2 regions of the Roseateles sp. DAIF2 genome follow, and region 1 is predicted to be linked to the other one. Evidence: riboswitches for the same ligand, from Rfam matches in the RefSeq annotation. Region 1 holds a riboswitch; the other holds the start of a gene.

Region 1 (7,524 bases):
GCCAGGCCGATCCATTCGCGGCGGGTGGCCTTGGCCGGCACGGCCTCGGCGAGATTGTTGTCGGGGGTGATAGCGGTCGTCATTGGTGAAGCTCCCTGGCGTTACCCAAGCACGACGAACACCGGGTCCGCGGATCGACAACGCCTGCATCAACTGTCTGGAAAAACAGTATCGCGCGCCTCCGGCCCAATCCTGTCAGGAGCTTGGCAGCACCTCGCGCCGCGGGGCCGCCGCCGGCTCCTGCCGCCCCGGCAGCGCCGCCAGCACCAAGCCCCCCAGCACGCACAACAGGCCGATGCCCTGCGCCGGCCCGACCGGCTCGCCCAGCACCAGCATCGACAGCCCCAGCGCCGCCACCGGCAGCCAGACCGTGGCCAGCGCGGCGCGGCTGCCACTGGTGCGGGCGCTGCCGGCATACCAGAGCAGGAAGCCGCCGACCGTCGGCACCCAGGCGTAGTACAGGATGCCCAGCAGCGCCGCCGGCTCCAGCCGCGGCAGCGCGCCCTCGCTGCGCCACCAGGCCGGCAGCGCCGACAGCAGCAGCCCGCCGGCGCACATCAGGGTCGACATCGGCAGCGGCGGCAGCGGCCGGCGCAGGCGCTTGTTGCCGAGGATGAACAGCGCCTCGCAGGCGATCGCCGCCAGCACCGCGGCGATGCCCAGCAGCCGGGTGGGTTTGGCCGCGGCGCTGTCCGGCGCAAAGGCCAGCGCCATCACGCCCAGGGTCGCCAGCGCCAGCGAGCCCAGCAGCCGCGCGCCCGGGCGTTCGCCCAGGAACAGCAGCGCGAACAGCGCCGCCATCGCCGGCAGGGTGCCGGCCACGACGCCGGCATCGGCCGCGCTGGCCCAGCCCACGCTCAGGATCAGCAGCACCGTGTAGCCGACGCTGCCCGCCGCCGCCTGCAATACCAGCAGCAGCAGGTCATGCCGGTCCAGGCGCGGCAGCGGCGTGCGCTGCCACCACCACAGCAGACCCAGCAGGGGCAGCGCGGCCGCATGGCGCAGCGCCGTGGCCAGGAAGGGCTCGACGCCCTGGCCGATGATCTTGCTGACCACCACCGTGCTGCCGACCAGCACCATCGCCAGGCTGCACAGCAGCTGGCCCTTCAACGATTCCGACATGCGCTTCGTCATCACGGCTCGATCCATCCGGGAAGGAAAGAAAAGCCGCAGTCTGGGCACGCCGCCCCGGCGGGTCTTGAACGTTATTGCGGCCCGGCCACCGCGCGCCGCCAGGCACCGGGCGTGAAGCCGAACTGGCGCGTGAACACCCGCGTCATGTGGCTCTGGTCGGCAAAGCCGGCCGCCGCCGCGGCCTCGGCCAGCGCGCTGCCGGCGCCGATCAGTCCGCGCGCCCGCTCGGCGCGGCGCTGCAGCAGCCAGGCATGGGGCGGCAGGCCGTAGCGCTGCTCGAAGCGGCGCAGCAGCTGGTACTTGCTGAGCCCGGCCAGCGCGGCCAGCTCGTCCAGCCCCGGCGCCGCCAGCTCCGCCGCATCGGCCAGGCGCTCATGCACCAGCCGCAACGCGGCCGGCACCGGCCCCTGCGTCGGCGGCGCCAGCGGCGCGGTCGAATAGGCATCGCCCAGCAGGCCCAGCGCCGCCGCGAAGGTCTCGTCGCAGGCCAGGCGCGCGGCATCGTTTTCACCGCCCGCCTGCCAGGCCCGCAGCTGCGCGAACAGCAGGCGCAGGGTCTGCGCCAGGCGTGCGTCGCGGATCACCGGCTGGGTCAGCGCCTGGTCGGGCAAGAGCGCCGGCTCCAGATAGAGCATGGCCCAACGCCGCGCATCGCCGCCCAGCGGCCGGCCGTCATGCAGCTCGCCCGGATTGCTGGTGATCAGGTCGCCCGCGAAGGCCTCGACCGGCCCGCGCCCGCTGGCCGAGGCCTGCGCGCCCTGCAGCACCAGGCCCAGGCCGAACACCTCATGCCAATGGCGGCCGAAGCTGCGCCCGCTCTCGATCCAGGTGCCGAACACGCCGGACCAGGGTGTGGCGAACACCTGGGCGCGATGGAGGGCGGCGGTAGCGGGCATGGTGCGCGCAGTATCGCCGGGCCGTTGAAGCGCGGCGCAACGCCCCCAGCTGGGCAGCTATGGGCGAGCAGCACACCATCATGACCAGCCACAACACCTTCGCGCGGGTTTTCAGGGAGGGGCAGCTCTCGATCGGCCTGTCCCTGCCGCTGCTCGGCCGCGGCCGGACGGTGGCGGATTTCCATGAGCAGTTGGCGCTGGCCCGGCTGGCCGACCGGCTCGGCTATGCCGCGCTGTGGGTGCGCGATGTGCCGCTGAACAGCGCCGGCTATGCCGATCCGGTCGGGCATCTGGATCCCTGGGTGCTGCTGGGCGCGCTGGCCGGCCAGACCGAGCGCATCGCGCTGATCAGCGGCGCCATCGTGCTGCCCCTGCGCCACCCGCTGCACATCGCCAAGGGCGCCATCTCGACCCAGCTGCTGTCGCGCGAGCGCTTCATCCTGGGCCTGGGCTCCGGCGACCGGCCGCAGGAATACGCGGCCTTCGGCCGGAACGGCGAGGAGCGGCGCGAGCTGTTCCGCCGACATTGGGCGACCGTGGCCGCGGCGGTCGCCGAGCAACCCGCGCGCGTCGTGCCGGACCTGCCGGCGCCGGACGGCGACACCGGCAGCTTCTCGCTGCTGCCGGCCCTGCCGGGGCCGCTGCCGCTGCTGGCCGTCGGCTCGGGCGGGCAGAGCGTGGACTGGATCGCGCGCAACGCCGGCGGCTGGATCACCTACCACCGCGAGCCGCAGGACCAGCAGGCCCGCCATCGGCTGTGGCGCAGCGCGGTGGAGCGCGCCGCGCCGGGCGAGTTCCGCGCCTTCGGCACCGCGATGCGGCTGGAGCTGGACGCCGACCCGCGGGCCCCGGCCCGCCCGATCCCGCTGGGCTATGCCACCGGCCGGCTGGGCCTGGCCGCGATCCTGCGCGAGATGCGCGCCGGCGGCACCCACCATGTCGCGCTGGGCCTGCAGGACGACGGCCGCCCGCTGGCCGAGCAGCTGGAGGAGCTCGCCCGCGAACTGCTGCCGGAGTTCCACACGCAAGGCTGAGGCAGCGGAGGCTCGCCATCAGAGTTCGTCGCGCGACATCGCGATCTCCACCCGGGCCGCCTGCAGCACATGGGCCATCGGCGGGCAGGCCTTGCTGACGCCGACCTCGACGCTGGCGATCGGCGGATAGGCGCCGAGCAGGCCGCGCGCGATGTCCTCCGCCAGCGCCTCGACCGTCTGGAACTTGCGGGCGCCGGAGATCCGGGCGACATCGTCGGCCAGCCGGTCGTAGCCGATCGAGCGCTCGAGCCGGTCGTCGCGGTGCGACCGGACCTCGGCGAGATGGCAGCGGACGTCGAACAGGAAACGCTGCCCCAGCCGGCGCTCCTCCTCGTACAGGCCGTGATGACCGAATAGTTGCAGACCCTGGATCGAGATCGATGTGCGCATGCCGTGCCGCTCCCTGCTTGGCAAAGATGTGAGTGGGGTGATCGTGATGCCCAGGCGAGCGGCGGCCGGGATCGCACTCCACGGTGGGGCTCCACCTCGCGTCGCCAGTCATGCGATCCGGCCGGCATCGTACAGTCGCCGGCCATGAGCCTGCGCTACCTCACCCTCCCCGTCACGCCCTTCGCCCAGAACTGCTCCCTGCTGTGGTGCGACCAGACCCTGGACGCCGCGGTGGTCGATCCCGGCGGCGAGCTGCCGCGCCTGCTGGCCGCCGTCGCCGAGCAGGGGCTGGCACTGAAGGCGATCTGGCTGACCCATGCCCATATCGACCATGCCGGCGGCGCCGGCCAGCTGGCGCGCGAGCAGGGCCTGCCGATCATCGGCCCGCACCCGGGCGACCAGTTCTGGATCGACGGCCTGCCGCAGCAGAGCGCGATGTTCCGCTTCCCGCCGGCCGAGGGCTTCACGCCGACGCGCTGGCTGCAGGACGGCGACACGCTGCAGATCGGCCACGAGACCCTGGCCGTGCGCCATTGCCCCGGCCACACGCCGGGCCATGTGGTGTTCCACTCGGCCGCGGCGCAGCGCTGCTTCGTCGGCGACGTACTGTTCGCCGGCAGCATCGGCCGCACCGATTTCCCCGGCGGCGACCATGCGACCCTGATCGCCTCGATCACCGAGCGGCTCTGGCCGATGGGCGACGAGACGGTCTTCATCCCCGGCCATGGCCCGGAGAGCAGCTTCGGCCGCGAGCGGCGCAGCAACCCCTACCTGCGCAATACCTGAGCCGCGCCCGGGCGGCAAGGTGAATTCTTCACAAAAGCCGCCCGCAAGATTCACCGCCGCCGCGCGGGGCGTCTCCCTATGCTTGGTGACAGTACGGTTTGTTACTTCCGTCCTCACCACCGCACAGGGAGCCCATCATGATGGACATCGCCACCGCCTCGCCGAGCCCCGAATTCCGCCGCGAACGCCGCGCCGCGGCCTCACTGAGCAGCCATTGGCTGGGGCTGGTGCTGGAGGAACTGGACTACGGCGTGCTGCTGCTGAACCAGCGCGGCGCGGTGCTGCACAGCAACCGCGCCGCCCGCCAGACCATGGACGCGCAGTACCCGCTGCAGCTGCTGGGCGGCCAGCTGCGCGCCCGCAGCGCCAAGGACATCAAGCCGCTGTACGAGGCCCTGGCCCAGGCCGAGGGCGAGGGCCGGCGCTGCCTGCTGCGCCTGGGCGAGGGCAGCGAGCAGGCCAATGTGGTGGTGGTGCCGCTGAATCGCGATGTCGAGCAGGCCGCGGTGCTGCTGGTGCTGGAGCGGCGCCAGCTCTGCGGCGCGCTGGCCGCGCAATGGTTCGCGCTGCGCTACGGCCTGACCCCGGCCGAGACCGAGGTGCTGAAGGCGCTCAGCGATGGCCATGAGCCCAGCAGCGTCGCGCAGAGCCAGGGGGTGGCGATCTCGACGGTGCGCACCCAGATCCAGAGCATCCGCGCCAAGTCCGGCGCCCCCAGCATCCGCGAGCTGCTGCGCCAGCTGGCGGTGCTGCCGCCGCTGATGTCCGCCCTGTACAACTGACACTGACGCGCCGACTTACATCCTCTAACATGTGGCGCTTCGAACGGCCCCCTCCCCGGGCCGTCGGCCTGGAGAGCGCCCATGGACACGTCCGCCGTTCTTGCGCCGATCCTCGAGCCCGCCCTGGCGGGCCTGCCCGCCCCGCTGGCCGAACTGGCCGCGCGCGGCCTGGCGCGCAGCTATCGCAAGGGCACCCTGCTGATCGAGGAGGGCACGCAGGGCGACTGCATCTACCTGGTGCTGTCGGGCCGGCTGCGCGCCTTCGGCTGCGACGCCCGCGGCCGCGAGGTCACCTATGGCAGCTACGGCGCCGGCGACTACGTCGGCGAGATGAGCCTGGACGGCGGCCCGCGCTCGGCCAGCGTGATCACCGAGGAGCCGAGCCGCTGCGTGATGCTGACGCGCGAATCGATCCTGGCCCATATCGCCCAGCACCCCGAATTCGCGCTGGACCTGCTGACCCGCGTAATCCGGCGCGCCCGCGCGGCCACCTTGTCGACCAAGCAGCTGGCGCTCAACGATGTCTACGGCCGGCTGAAGGCCCTGCTGGAAAGCGCGCCGGACGAGCGCCTGACGCACCAGGCGATGGCGCAGCGCCTGGGCTGCTCGCGCGAGATGGTCTCCAAGCTGATCAAGGACCTGGAGCTGGGCGAATACCTGGCACGCGCCGGCACCGGGCGCTACCAGCTGCTGCGGCCGCTGCCCGGGCGCTGGTGAGCCGGCGGCGCCGTCAGCCGCGCTTGGCCGCCGGCAGCGGCGGCGCGACCTCGTAGCGGCGCGCCGGCTTCTCGGCGCGCGCGTACAGGCCCTCGACCTTGGGCAGGTTGGCCTGGATGTCGCGGATCCGGCTCGGGCCGGCCGGGTGGGTGGACAGCCATTGCGGCGGCGCGCCCTTGCTGGCCTCGCCCATTTTCTGCCACAGGCTGACGCCGGCCGCCGGGTTGTAGCCGGCGCGCGCGGCCAGCTCCATGCCGACCAGATCCGCCTCGCTCTCGTCCTCGCGGCCGAACTTCAGGGTCAGCAGCTGGCTGCCCATGCTCAGCACCGCGTCGCCGACATTGCCCAGGCCCAGCAGGCCGGACAGCAGGTTGGCGCCGACGCGGGTCGCGGTGGTCTTGGCCATGCGCTCGCGCGCATGTTCGCGCAGCGCATGGGCCACCTCATGGCCCATGATGGTCGCGACCTCGTCGTCGCTCAGCTTCAGCTTCTCGAGGATGCCGTAATAGAAGGCGATCTTGCCGCCCGGCATGCAGAAGGCGTTCAGCTGGGCGCTGCCCAGCAGGTTGACCTCCCAGCGCCACTGGCGCGCGCGCGGGTTCCAGCCGTAGGAATGCGGAATGATGCGTTCGGCGATCGCACGCAGGCGCTGCAGCTGCGGGTTGCCGTCCGGCGCCAGCCCGTTCTGCTGGCGCGCCTGGGCCATCATCTGCTGGTACTGCTGCGCGCCGGCCTGCTCGACCTGCTCGGCCGGCACCAGCTTGGAAATGCTGCTCTGCGACCCGACCTCGACGCCCTCGCGGGCCCAGGCCGGCAGCGCCGCGCCCAGCGCTCCGGCGCCCAGCAGACCGGTGAACAGGCGGCGGCGCGGCGCGGCAACGCCCTCGCAGGCGCGGCAGGCGCAACGGCCGAAACCATAGGCGGGTTCATAGGGCAGGCGCAGATCGTCGTGGCAGCGGAAGTCGTCGTGATGCATGCCCGTATTCTGAGCCAGATCAATGACCTGACCGACAATAGCGCCCATGGTCACGCCTCCCACGCCCGTTGCGGGCGCCCATTTCGACACGCAGCAGTTCCGCGCCGCCCTGGGCATGTTCGCCACCGGCGTCACCATCGTCACCGCGCGCGGCCCGGACGGCACCCTGGTCGGGCTGACCGCCAATTCCTTCAACTCGGTCTCGCTGTCGCCGCCGCTGGTGCTGTGGAGCCTGGCGCGCAGCGCCGCCTCGATGGCGGTGTTCAGCCGCGGCTCGCATTACGCGATCAATATCCTGGCCGCCGACCAGAAGGCGCTGGCCCAGCGCTTCGCGACCCGCGACATCGACCGTTTCGCCGGCGTGGCTTGGCGCGAGGGCGCCGGCGGCGCGCCGGTGCTGGAGGGCGTGGCCGCGGTGTTCGAATGCGCCAACCGCAGCCGCTACGAAGAGGGCGACCATGTCATCTTCGTCGGCGAGGTCGAGAGCTGCGAGGCCCAGCCGCAGGCCCAGCCGCTGCTCTTCCACGGTGGGCGGTATTACACGGAATTGCCGATTTGATGGGCCTTGCGGCCCGATTTCGACGCAGACCGTTACGCAAGAGCCGATCCGGAAACGCCTGGAAACGACCGGGCTCGGGACAATTTCGTACGGGCGCCAGCCGGCAACGATCGGCAGCCCGCGAAAGGTCCCAAGATGTTGCTCACCTGTTCCCATTGCCAAGCCCGAAACCATGTGCCCGAGGCCGCTGCGCGGCTCGACCCCAGCTGTGAACGCTGTGCCCGACCGCTGCTCAGCGGCGAGGTGCTGG
Region 2 (7,524 bases), 2.8 Mb from region 1:
GATCAGGCGGGCATAGAAGTCGTTCAGGCTGGCCTTGGCCACTTCGACGCGCGGCACCTGCTGCGGCTGCAGTTCGAGCTTGAGCCCGGCCAGGTTCAGCGCCTGCCAGCTCAAGAGCTCCTCGCCGACCTCGCGCCGGCCCTTCTCCGGCTCGCGCGTCTGCAGCAGGCGCAGGTCGGCCAGCAGCAGGTCGCCACGGGCCTGGGCCGACAGGCCGGCCGCGGCCTGGCTCAGTGCGAAATCGCCGCGGAAACCTGCCTCGGCGCGGCGCAGGTGCAGGCCCAGCGCCGGATCCAGATAGGGGTCGAAGGCCTGCAGCGGCAGGCGCTCGGCGCGCAGGCTGCCGCGCGCCGCCAGTGGCGCCAGCACCAGATCGCCCTGCCATTGCACGCTGCCCAGGCCGGCCGCGGCGCCGCGCCGCGCCCCCGGCCGGCCCAGCTGCAGGCTCAGCTGCACCGGCGAACGGGTGGCCTGGCCCGGGCTCAGGTTCTGCGCCTTCAGGCGCAGTTGCTCGACCACCAGCTGGTAGGGCGCGCCCACGGCCTCGCCCTCGCGCCGGTTCAGCGGCTGCACCGCGGCATCGCTGAGCTGCAGGCCGCCGCGCTCCACCGTCAGGCCGGCCAGGCGCAGCGCCCAGGGTGCCTCGGCACTCGTTGCCGCTGCCGGCTTGGCCGGCGCCGGCAGCAGCTCCTGCACATTCCAGACCCCGGCGGCCGAGCGGCGCAGCTGCAGGCGCGGCTCGCGCAGGTCCAGCTGGCCCAGCTCGACGCGGCGCTTGGCCGGGTCCAGGCTCACCTCGTCCAGGCTCAGGCCGGCCAGGCGCAGCAGCTCCTGGCCTTGCTGACCTTTGTGCAGTTGCCGCGCCTGCAGCCCGTCGAGCGTCAGCTCGCGCAGCTTGGCGACCAGGCGCTGCTCGGGCGCGGGCTCCAGCGGCCGGGCCAGCTCCAGCGCGGCCTTGCCGGCCAGCCGGCCCTGCAGCGCCAGCGGCAGCTCGGCCTGCAGATAGGGCGACAGCCACTCCAAGGCCAGGTCTTGCCAGCCGGCCTCCAGCGCCAGGGCCTCGGCGCCGAGCCGGCCCTGGCCGTCGAGCTTGGCCGCGGCGGCCTTGTCCGGGCCCTGCAGCGCGGCCGCGAAACGCAGCTCGGCGGGCCCCTGCAGCGGCCAGCTCAGGCCCTTCAGCTCCAGCCCCAGCTCCTGCAGTTTCAGCTCGGCGCCGACGCCGGCGTCCGACCAGTCAAGCCCGGCCTGGCGCAGCTCCAGGCGCTGCAGCGCGATCTTCCAGCCGGGCTCCGCGGCGGCTTGCTTGCCGTTGTTCTTCTTGCCCTCATCCTTGCTGGACGCGGGCGGCAGCGGCAGCAGGACACGCCCGGCCGCGTCGCGGCGCAGCGCCAGGCGCGGGCCGGTCCACAGCAGCTCGTCGATCAGCAGCTGGCGCTTCAGCGGCTGCAGCTCCTTCAGCTTCAGGCTCAGGTCCTGCCAGCCAAGCCAGGCCTTCTGCTCGCCCTGGTCCAGCAGCACGTCGCGCAGGCCGAGGCTCCCGCTCAGGCGCAGCTCCGGCGCCTTGGTGGGCGCCTGCGCGAAGGCCAGGCGCAGCTCGGCGCTGAGCCGGCCGCTCTGCGGCGCGAGCGGAAGCTGGCGCGGCCAATAGGCCAGGTAGGGCTTCAGGTCCAGGTCGGCGAACTTCAGGTTCAGCGCCGCCTCGCGCGTCTCGGCGAAGGGCAAGGCCTCGCCGCCGAAATCGAAACCCTGCGCGTTCAGCCGCCCGGACAGATGCGGCTCGACATGCACTTTCACATGGGCGTCGAGCTGGGACAGGAAGGGCAGATCCAGGCGCAGCTGGTCCAGCACATGGCGGCGCTGGTAGGGCCGGTCGTCCAGCAAGACCTGACCCTCGCTCAGGCGCAGGTTGTAGAGCGCGAAGCCGGGGCCGTCGGACTCGGCCTTCGGGTCGGCCGGCGGTTTCGTCCAATGCTCGATCAGGTCGTCGATGTCGTAGCGCCCCTCGGCCAGACGGGCCAGGCGCAGGGTGGGCCGCTGCACCGTCAGCGACTCCAGCACCAGGCTGCGATGCCACAGCGAGCGCAGCGACAGCGCCAGGTCCAGCTCGCCGACCTCCAGCAGGGCCGGGTCCTCGGCCTCGCGGCCCGAGATCTTCAGATCCCGCAGCACCAGGCCCAGCCGCCAGGGCTGGAAGCGCACCTCGCCGACGCTGGTCGGCCGGCCCAGGGCCTCGCTGGCCAGCTTCATGCCCGAGCCGGCCAGCCACCAGGGCAGTAGCAGCATCGTCAGCCCCATCAGCGCCACCGCCACGGCCAGAATGATCAGCAGGCGGCGTAGCCAGGGATGGGACGACAGGGCAATGGACATGGAACTGGGCGATTCTTGAACCGGCCGGATTATCGGGCGGCCGCGCTAGGGCCGGCGCCGATTGCATTCCGTTGCATGCTGAGCATCATGCGCCTGCCCGCGCCCGCCCTTCTCCTTTTTCCTTCTTGCTGTCACCGGTCCGATGAACGAGCTGCTCCAGAGCCTGCACGAACTCAAACCCCTCTTGCTGCCCCTGCTGCTGCCGCCGGGACCGCTGCTGGTCCTGCTGCTGCTCGGCGCCGGCCTGCTGCGCCGGCATCGCTGGCTGGGCCGCGGCCTGCTGGGTGCGGGGCTGCTGGGCACCTGGTTTGCCTTCACCGAGGTCGGCGCCGACGGCCTGCAGCGCGCGCTGCTCGGGCCGGTGCAGGCGCTGGACGCGGCCGCGCTGGAGCGGCTGCGGCTGGACCCGGCCGACTCGGCCGTGCTGGTGCTGGGCGCCGGCGCGCAGCGCGAGGCCCCGGAATATGGCGGGCCGACCCTGAAGCCGCTGAGCCTGGAGCGGCTGCGCTATGGCGTCTGGCTGGCGCGCCGCACCGGACTGCCGCTGGGCTTCACCGGCGGGCCGGCGCGCGAGCTGATGGAACTGAAGCTCACCGAGGCGGCGCTGGCGCGCCAGGCCGCGCGCGAGGAATGGCAGCTGCCGCTGCGCTGGGCCGAGGACCGCTCGCGCGACACGCGCGAGAACGCACGCATGAGCCTGCCGCTGCTGCGCCAGGACGGCGTGCGCCGCGTGCTGCTGGTCACCCATGGCCAGCATATGCCGCGCGCGTTGCGCGCCTTTGGCGAGGCCGCCGCCGGACTGGGCATCGAGGTCGTGCCGGCGCCGCTGGGGCTGCGGCCCACGACGCCCTACAGCCTGGGCGACTGGTTCCCCTCCAGCGACGCGATCCGCAAGACCCGCTATGTGGTCTATGAATGGCTGGGGCTGCGCAGCGGCCGTTGATAAACAGCAGCCTCCAGAAACGACAAACCCCTCCCAAGCCTGGGGCCGGGAGGGGCGGGTGGCTTACGCCACCATTGGGGCTCTGCAGCCATCTGCTACAGGGCTCCTGGCGCGCAGAGACTGCGCCAGAGGTTTGACCTGCTTGGCAGGCCATACAACAGTAGGCCAGCGTCCACGGGCGTTCAAGCCTGGGCGAACCCTAGTTGAAACGGCCGCCCTCAGCCGAAGAGGCGCCGGTACAGATCCTCCATGCGTGTCGAGACCTCGGGCGTCATCGTGATCGTGCGGCCCCATTCGCGCGGGGTCTCGCCGGGCCATTTGTTGGTCGCGTCCAGTCCCATCTTGCCGCCCAGGCCGCTGACCGGCGAGGCAAAGTCCAGGTAGTCGATCGGCGTGTTCTCGACCAGGGTGGTGTCGCGCACCGGGTCCATGCGGGTGGTGATGGCCCAGACCACCTCCTTCCAGTCGCGGATGTTCACGTCCTCGTCCACCACCACGATGAACTTGGTGTACATGAACTGGCGCAGAAAGCTCCACAGCCCGAACATCAGGCGCTTGGCATGGCCGGGGTAGGCCTTCCTGATCGAGATCACCGCCATCCGGTAGCTGCAGCCCTCGGGCGGCAGATAGAAGTCGACGATCTCGGAGAACTGCTTTTGCAGAATGGGCACGAACACCTCGTTCAGCGCCTCGCCCAGGATGGCGGGCTCATCGGGCGGCTTGCCGGTGTAGGTGCTGTGATAGATCGCATCGCTGCGCCGGGTCAGGCGCTTGACCTCGAAGACCGGGAACCAGTCCTGCTCGTTGTAGTAGCCGGTGTGGTCGCCATAGGGCCCCTCCAGCGCGTGCAGATAACCGCCCTTCTCCTTCAGCGGCACGCCGTCCTCGCTGACGGCGCTGTAGCCCGGCTCCGCCACCGGGATATGGCCTTCCAGCACGATCTCGGCGCTGGCCGGCACCTGCAGCGGATGGCCCGGCTCGCCGACGCCGCTGTCCACCACCTCGGTGCGCGAGCCGCGCAGCAGGCCGGCGAACTGGTACTCGGATAGGCTGTCCGGCACCGGCGTCACCGCGCCCAGGATCGTGGCCGGGTCGGCGCCCAGCGCCACCGCGATCGGGAAGGCTTGGCCGGGATTGGCCAGCGCGAAGTCGCGGAAGTCCAGCGCGCCGCCGCGGTGAGCCAGCCAGCGCATGATCAGCTGGCGCCGGCCGATCAGCTGTTGGCGGTAGATGCCCAGGTTCTGGCGCCGGCGCGGCTGGGCCACGCCCTGCGGGCCGCGGGTCACGACCAGGCCCCAGGTGATCAGCGGGCCGGCATCGCCGGGCCAGCAGGTCTGGATCGGCAGGCGCTTCAGGTTGACCTCGGCGCCTTCCAGGATCTGCTGCTGGCAGGCCGCCTCGCGCACCCGGCTGGGCTTCATGTCCCAGAGGGCCTTGGCCATCTGCAGCAGGCGGCCGGCGTCCTTCAGCCCCTTGGGCGGCTCGGGCTCCTTCAGGCTGGCCAGCACATGACCCACGTCACGCAACTCCTGCAGGTTCTCGGCCCCCATGCCCAGCGCCACGCGACGGGTGGTGCCGAACAGATTGGTCAGGGCCGGCATGCTGTGGCCGGTCGGTTTTTCGATCAGCAGCGCGGGGCCGCCGGCACGCAAAACCCGGTCGCTGAGGGCCGTCACCTCAAGTAGGGGGGATACCGGCTCGGAAACGCGCCGCAGCTCTCCCATCCCCTCCAAATTGTGCAGAAAGTCGCGAAGATCACGGTACTTCATAACTGTAAGTAATTTTAACTTGGCCTTATAAGCTTGACGGGTTATTTTTGGTCTTTAGAATCCGCCTGCCCTGAAGCCTTCAGGGTTAACCCGCGTCGTCGCCTTGGGACGGTGATGACGCCCCGCTGCCGATGGACCCGGCCCGGGTCTCGCCAAGCTTGTCGCTTGGCTGGATCCGAGATGTGCCGGCCCATTATCACTGCCATGTCGGCAGGCCCTGCTCCACCAGGAACGGGCCCGATGACAGGGCGGAGAAGAAAGGAGTCGCATGACAGCGCGTCGTGATTTCGTATCCCTCACCCGCGGTGCCGCCGCGGCCGCTACCTTGTTCGTCAAGGACATCGGCCAAGGCCTGCTGGTGGTCAGCCACAACACCCTGGCCCTGCTGGGTCTGGCCGTTGTGGCTGTGCTGCTGATGTTCAGCAGCCAGGCGGATCTCCGCCACAAGCTGGAAACCGAGGCCTTCGGCTGGCTGACCGCCCGCCAGGAGGCCCGCGCCGAGGCTTCCGGCAACACGCTGGCCGGCCTGTCCGAGCCCGAAGCGCTGGTGCGTGCCACCGCGGCCGATCCCAAGGATCTGCCGCGCCAGCAGGCCGCCGTCGCGATGTGGCTGTCGCGCCGCTACAAGGTTGCGCCCGAGCCGATCAGCCGCCTGGTGCAGGAAGCCTGGACCGTGGGCCAGCGCGCCCGCGTCGAGCCGACCCTGATCCTAGCCATCATGGCGATCGAGTCCGGCTTCAACCCCTTCGCGCAGAGCTCCGTCGGCGCCCAGGGCCTGATGCAGGTGATGACCCGCGTGCATGACGACAAGTACGAGGCCTTCGGCGGCAACCTGGCCGCCTTCGACCCGATCACCAATCTGCGCGTCGGCGTGCAGGTGCTGAAGGAGTGCATCCAGCGCGCCGGCAGCCTGGAGGACGGCCTGCGCTACTACGTCGGCGCCGCCAACCTGCCCGACGATGCCGGCTACGCCAACCGCGTGCTGGCCGAGCATGAGCAGATGAAGTCGGTGATCGCCGGCCGCGCCTACACCCCGCCCGCCCGCCCGGTGCGCGAGGCCGCCGCGTCGGCCCCGGCCGCGACGCCGGATCCGGAGCGCGTGGCCCTGCTGAACTGAGCGCGCGAACCGCACATTTTTCTCTCTCCGAGAAGGCCCCGGTGTCCGCTACACTGGGGCCTTCGCGCAACTGGCGATCAAGGCTGCGGACGGCATCAACCGGCCGACGGCCCGAGGTGGTGGACCACCGGGGAGCGCGAACGGTTCAGGGCCCGGGCCCGGCCGACATCAGCCGTTCGCCTGGGCAGCCCAGCACCTGTCGCGATGTGTCGCGGCGGATCGTCTCGGGCCCAACCCTCACCATGACCCACCACCATCATGTTTGATCGCAGCCAATCGACCCTCGCCAACGTCGACCCCGAACTCTGGGCCGCCGTCCAAAACGAAAACCGTCGCCAGGAAGATCACATTGAGCTGATCGCCTCGGAGAACTACACCTCGCCGGCCGTGATGCAGGCGCAGGGCAGCCAGCTGACCAACAAGTACGCCGAGGGCTACCCCGGCAAGCGCTACTACGGCGGCTGCGAATATGTCGACGTGGTGGAGCAGCTGGCGATCGACCGCCTGAAGCAGCTCTACGGCGCCAACTTTGCCAATGTGCAGCCCAACTCCGGCTCGCAGGCCAACCAGGGCGTGTTCTTCGCGCTGCTGCAGCCGGGCGACACCATCATGGGCATGAGCCTGTCCGAAGGCGGTCACCTGACCCACGGCATGGCGCTGAACATGAGCGGCAAGTGGTTCAACGTGATCTCCTATGGCCTGAACGCCAAGGAAGAGATCGACTACGACGCGATGGAAGCCCTGGCCCGCGAGAAGAAGCCCAAGCTGATCATCGCCGGCGCCTCGGCCTACAGCCTGCGCATCGACTTCGAGCGCTTCGGCAAGATCGCCAAGGAGATCGGCGCCTACTTCATGGTCGACATGGCGCATTACGCCGGCCTGATCGCCGCGGGCGCCTACCCGAACCCGGTGCCGCATGCCGACGTGGTGACCTCCACCACCCACAAGAGCCTGCGCGGCCCGCGCGGCGGCATCATCCTGACCAATAGCGAAGAGATCGCCAAGAAGATCAATTCGGCCATCTTCCCGGGCATCCAGGGCGGCCCGCTGATGCATGTCATCGCCGGCAAGGCCGTGGCCTTCAAGGAAGCGCTGTCGCCTGAGTTCAAGGCCTACCAGGAACAGGTGGTCAAGAACGCCAAGGTGCTGGCCGAGACCCTGATCGAGCGCGGCCTGCGCATCGTCTCCGGTGGCACCGAGAGCCATGTGATGCTGGTCGACCTGCGCCCCAAGGGTCTGACCGGCAAGGAAGCCGAGGCCATCCTGGGCGCCGCCCACATGACCTGCAACAAGAACGGCATCCCGAACGACCCGCAAAAGCCGATGGT

The links. A riboswitch is a leader RNA that binds a small molecule or an ion and turns the genes downstream of it on or off. The one in region 1 is predicted to bind ZMP and ZTP.
Region 2: another riboswitch for ZMP and ZTP. It lies ahead of glyA (serine hydroxymethyltransferase); the one in region 1 lies ahead of folB (dihydroneopterin aldolase).

The regions. Positions count from the first base shown of each region.
Region 1 covers NZ_CP049919.1:5,747,140-5,754,663, forward strand. Annotated here, with positions in the region: gene G8A07_RS26450 (MFS transporter) at 1-83, opposite strand, end outside; gene G8A07_RS26455 (DMT family transporter) at 196-1,134, opposite strand; gene G8A07_RS26460 (AraC family transcriptional regulator) at 1,206-2,030, opposite strand; gene G8A07_RS26465 (TIGR03571 family LLM class oxidoreductase) at 2,111-3,064, shown strand; gene folB (dihydroneopterin aldolase) at 3,083-3,454, opposite strand; ZMP/ZTP riboswitch at 3,496-3,576, opposite strand; gene G8A07_RS26475 (MBL fold metallo-hydrolase) at 3,599-4,240, shown strand; gene G8A07_RS26480 (LuxR C-terminal-related transcriptional regulator) at 4,378-5,022, shown strand; gene G8A07_RS26485 (Crp/Fnr family transcriptional regulator) at 5,104-5,739, shown strand; gene G8A07_RS26490 (M48 family metallopeptidase) at 5,753-6,715, opposite strand; gene G8A07_RS26495 (flavin reductase family protein) at 6,762-7,274, shown strand; gene G8A07_RS26500 (thioredoxin family protein) at 7,449-7,524, shown strand, end outside.
Region 2 covers NZ_CP049919.1:2,978,773-2,986,296, reverse strand. Annotated here, with positions in the region: gene G8A07_RS13615 (DUF748 domain-containing protein) at 1-2,367, opposite strand, end outside; gene G8A07_RS13610 (YdcF family protein) at 2,510-3,310, shown strand; gene ubiD (4-hydroxy-3-polyprenylbenzoate decarboxylase) at 3,529-5,079, opposite strand; gene G8A07_RS13600 (lytic transglycosylase domain-containing protein) at 5,348-6,196, shown strand; ZMP/ZTP riboswitch at 6,253-6,389, shown strand; gene glyA (serine hydroxymethyltransferase) at 6,455-7,524, shown strand, end outside.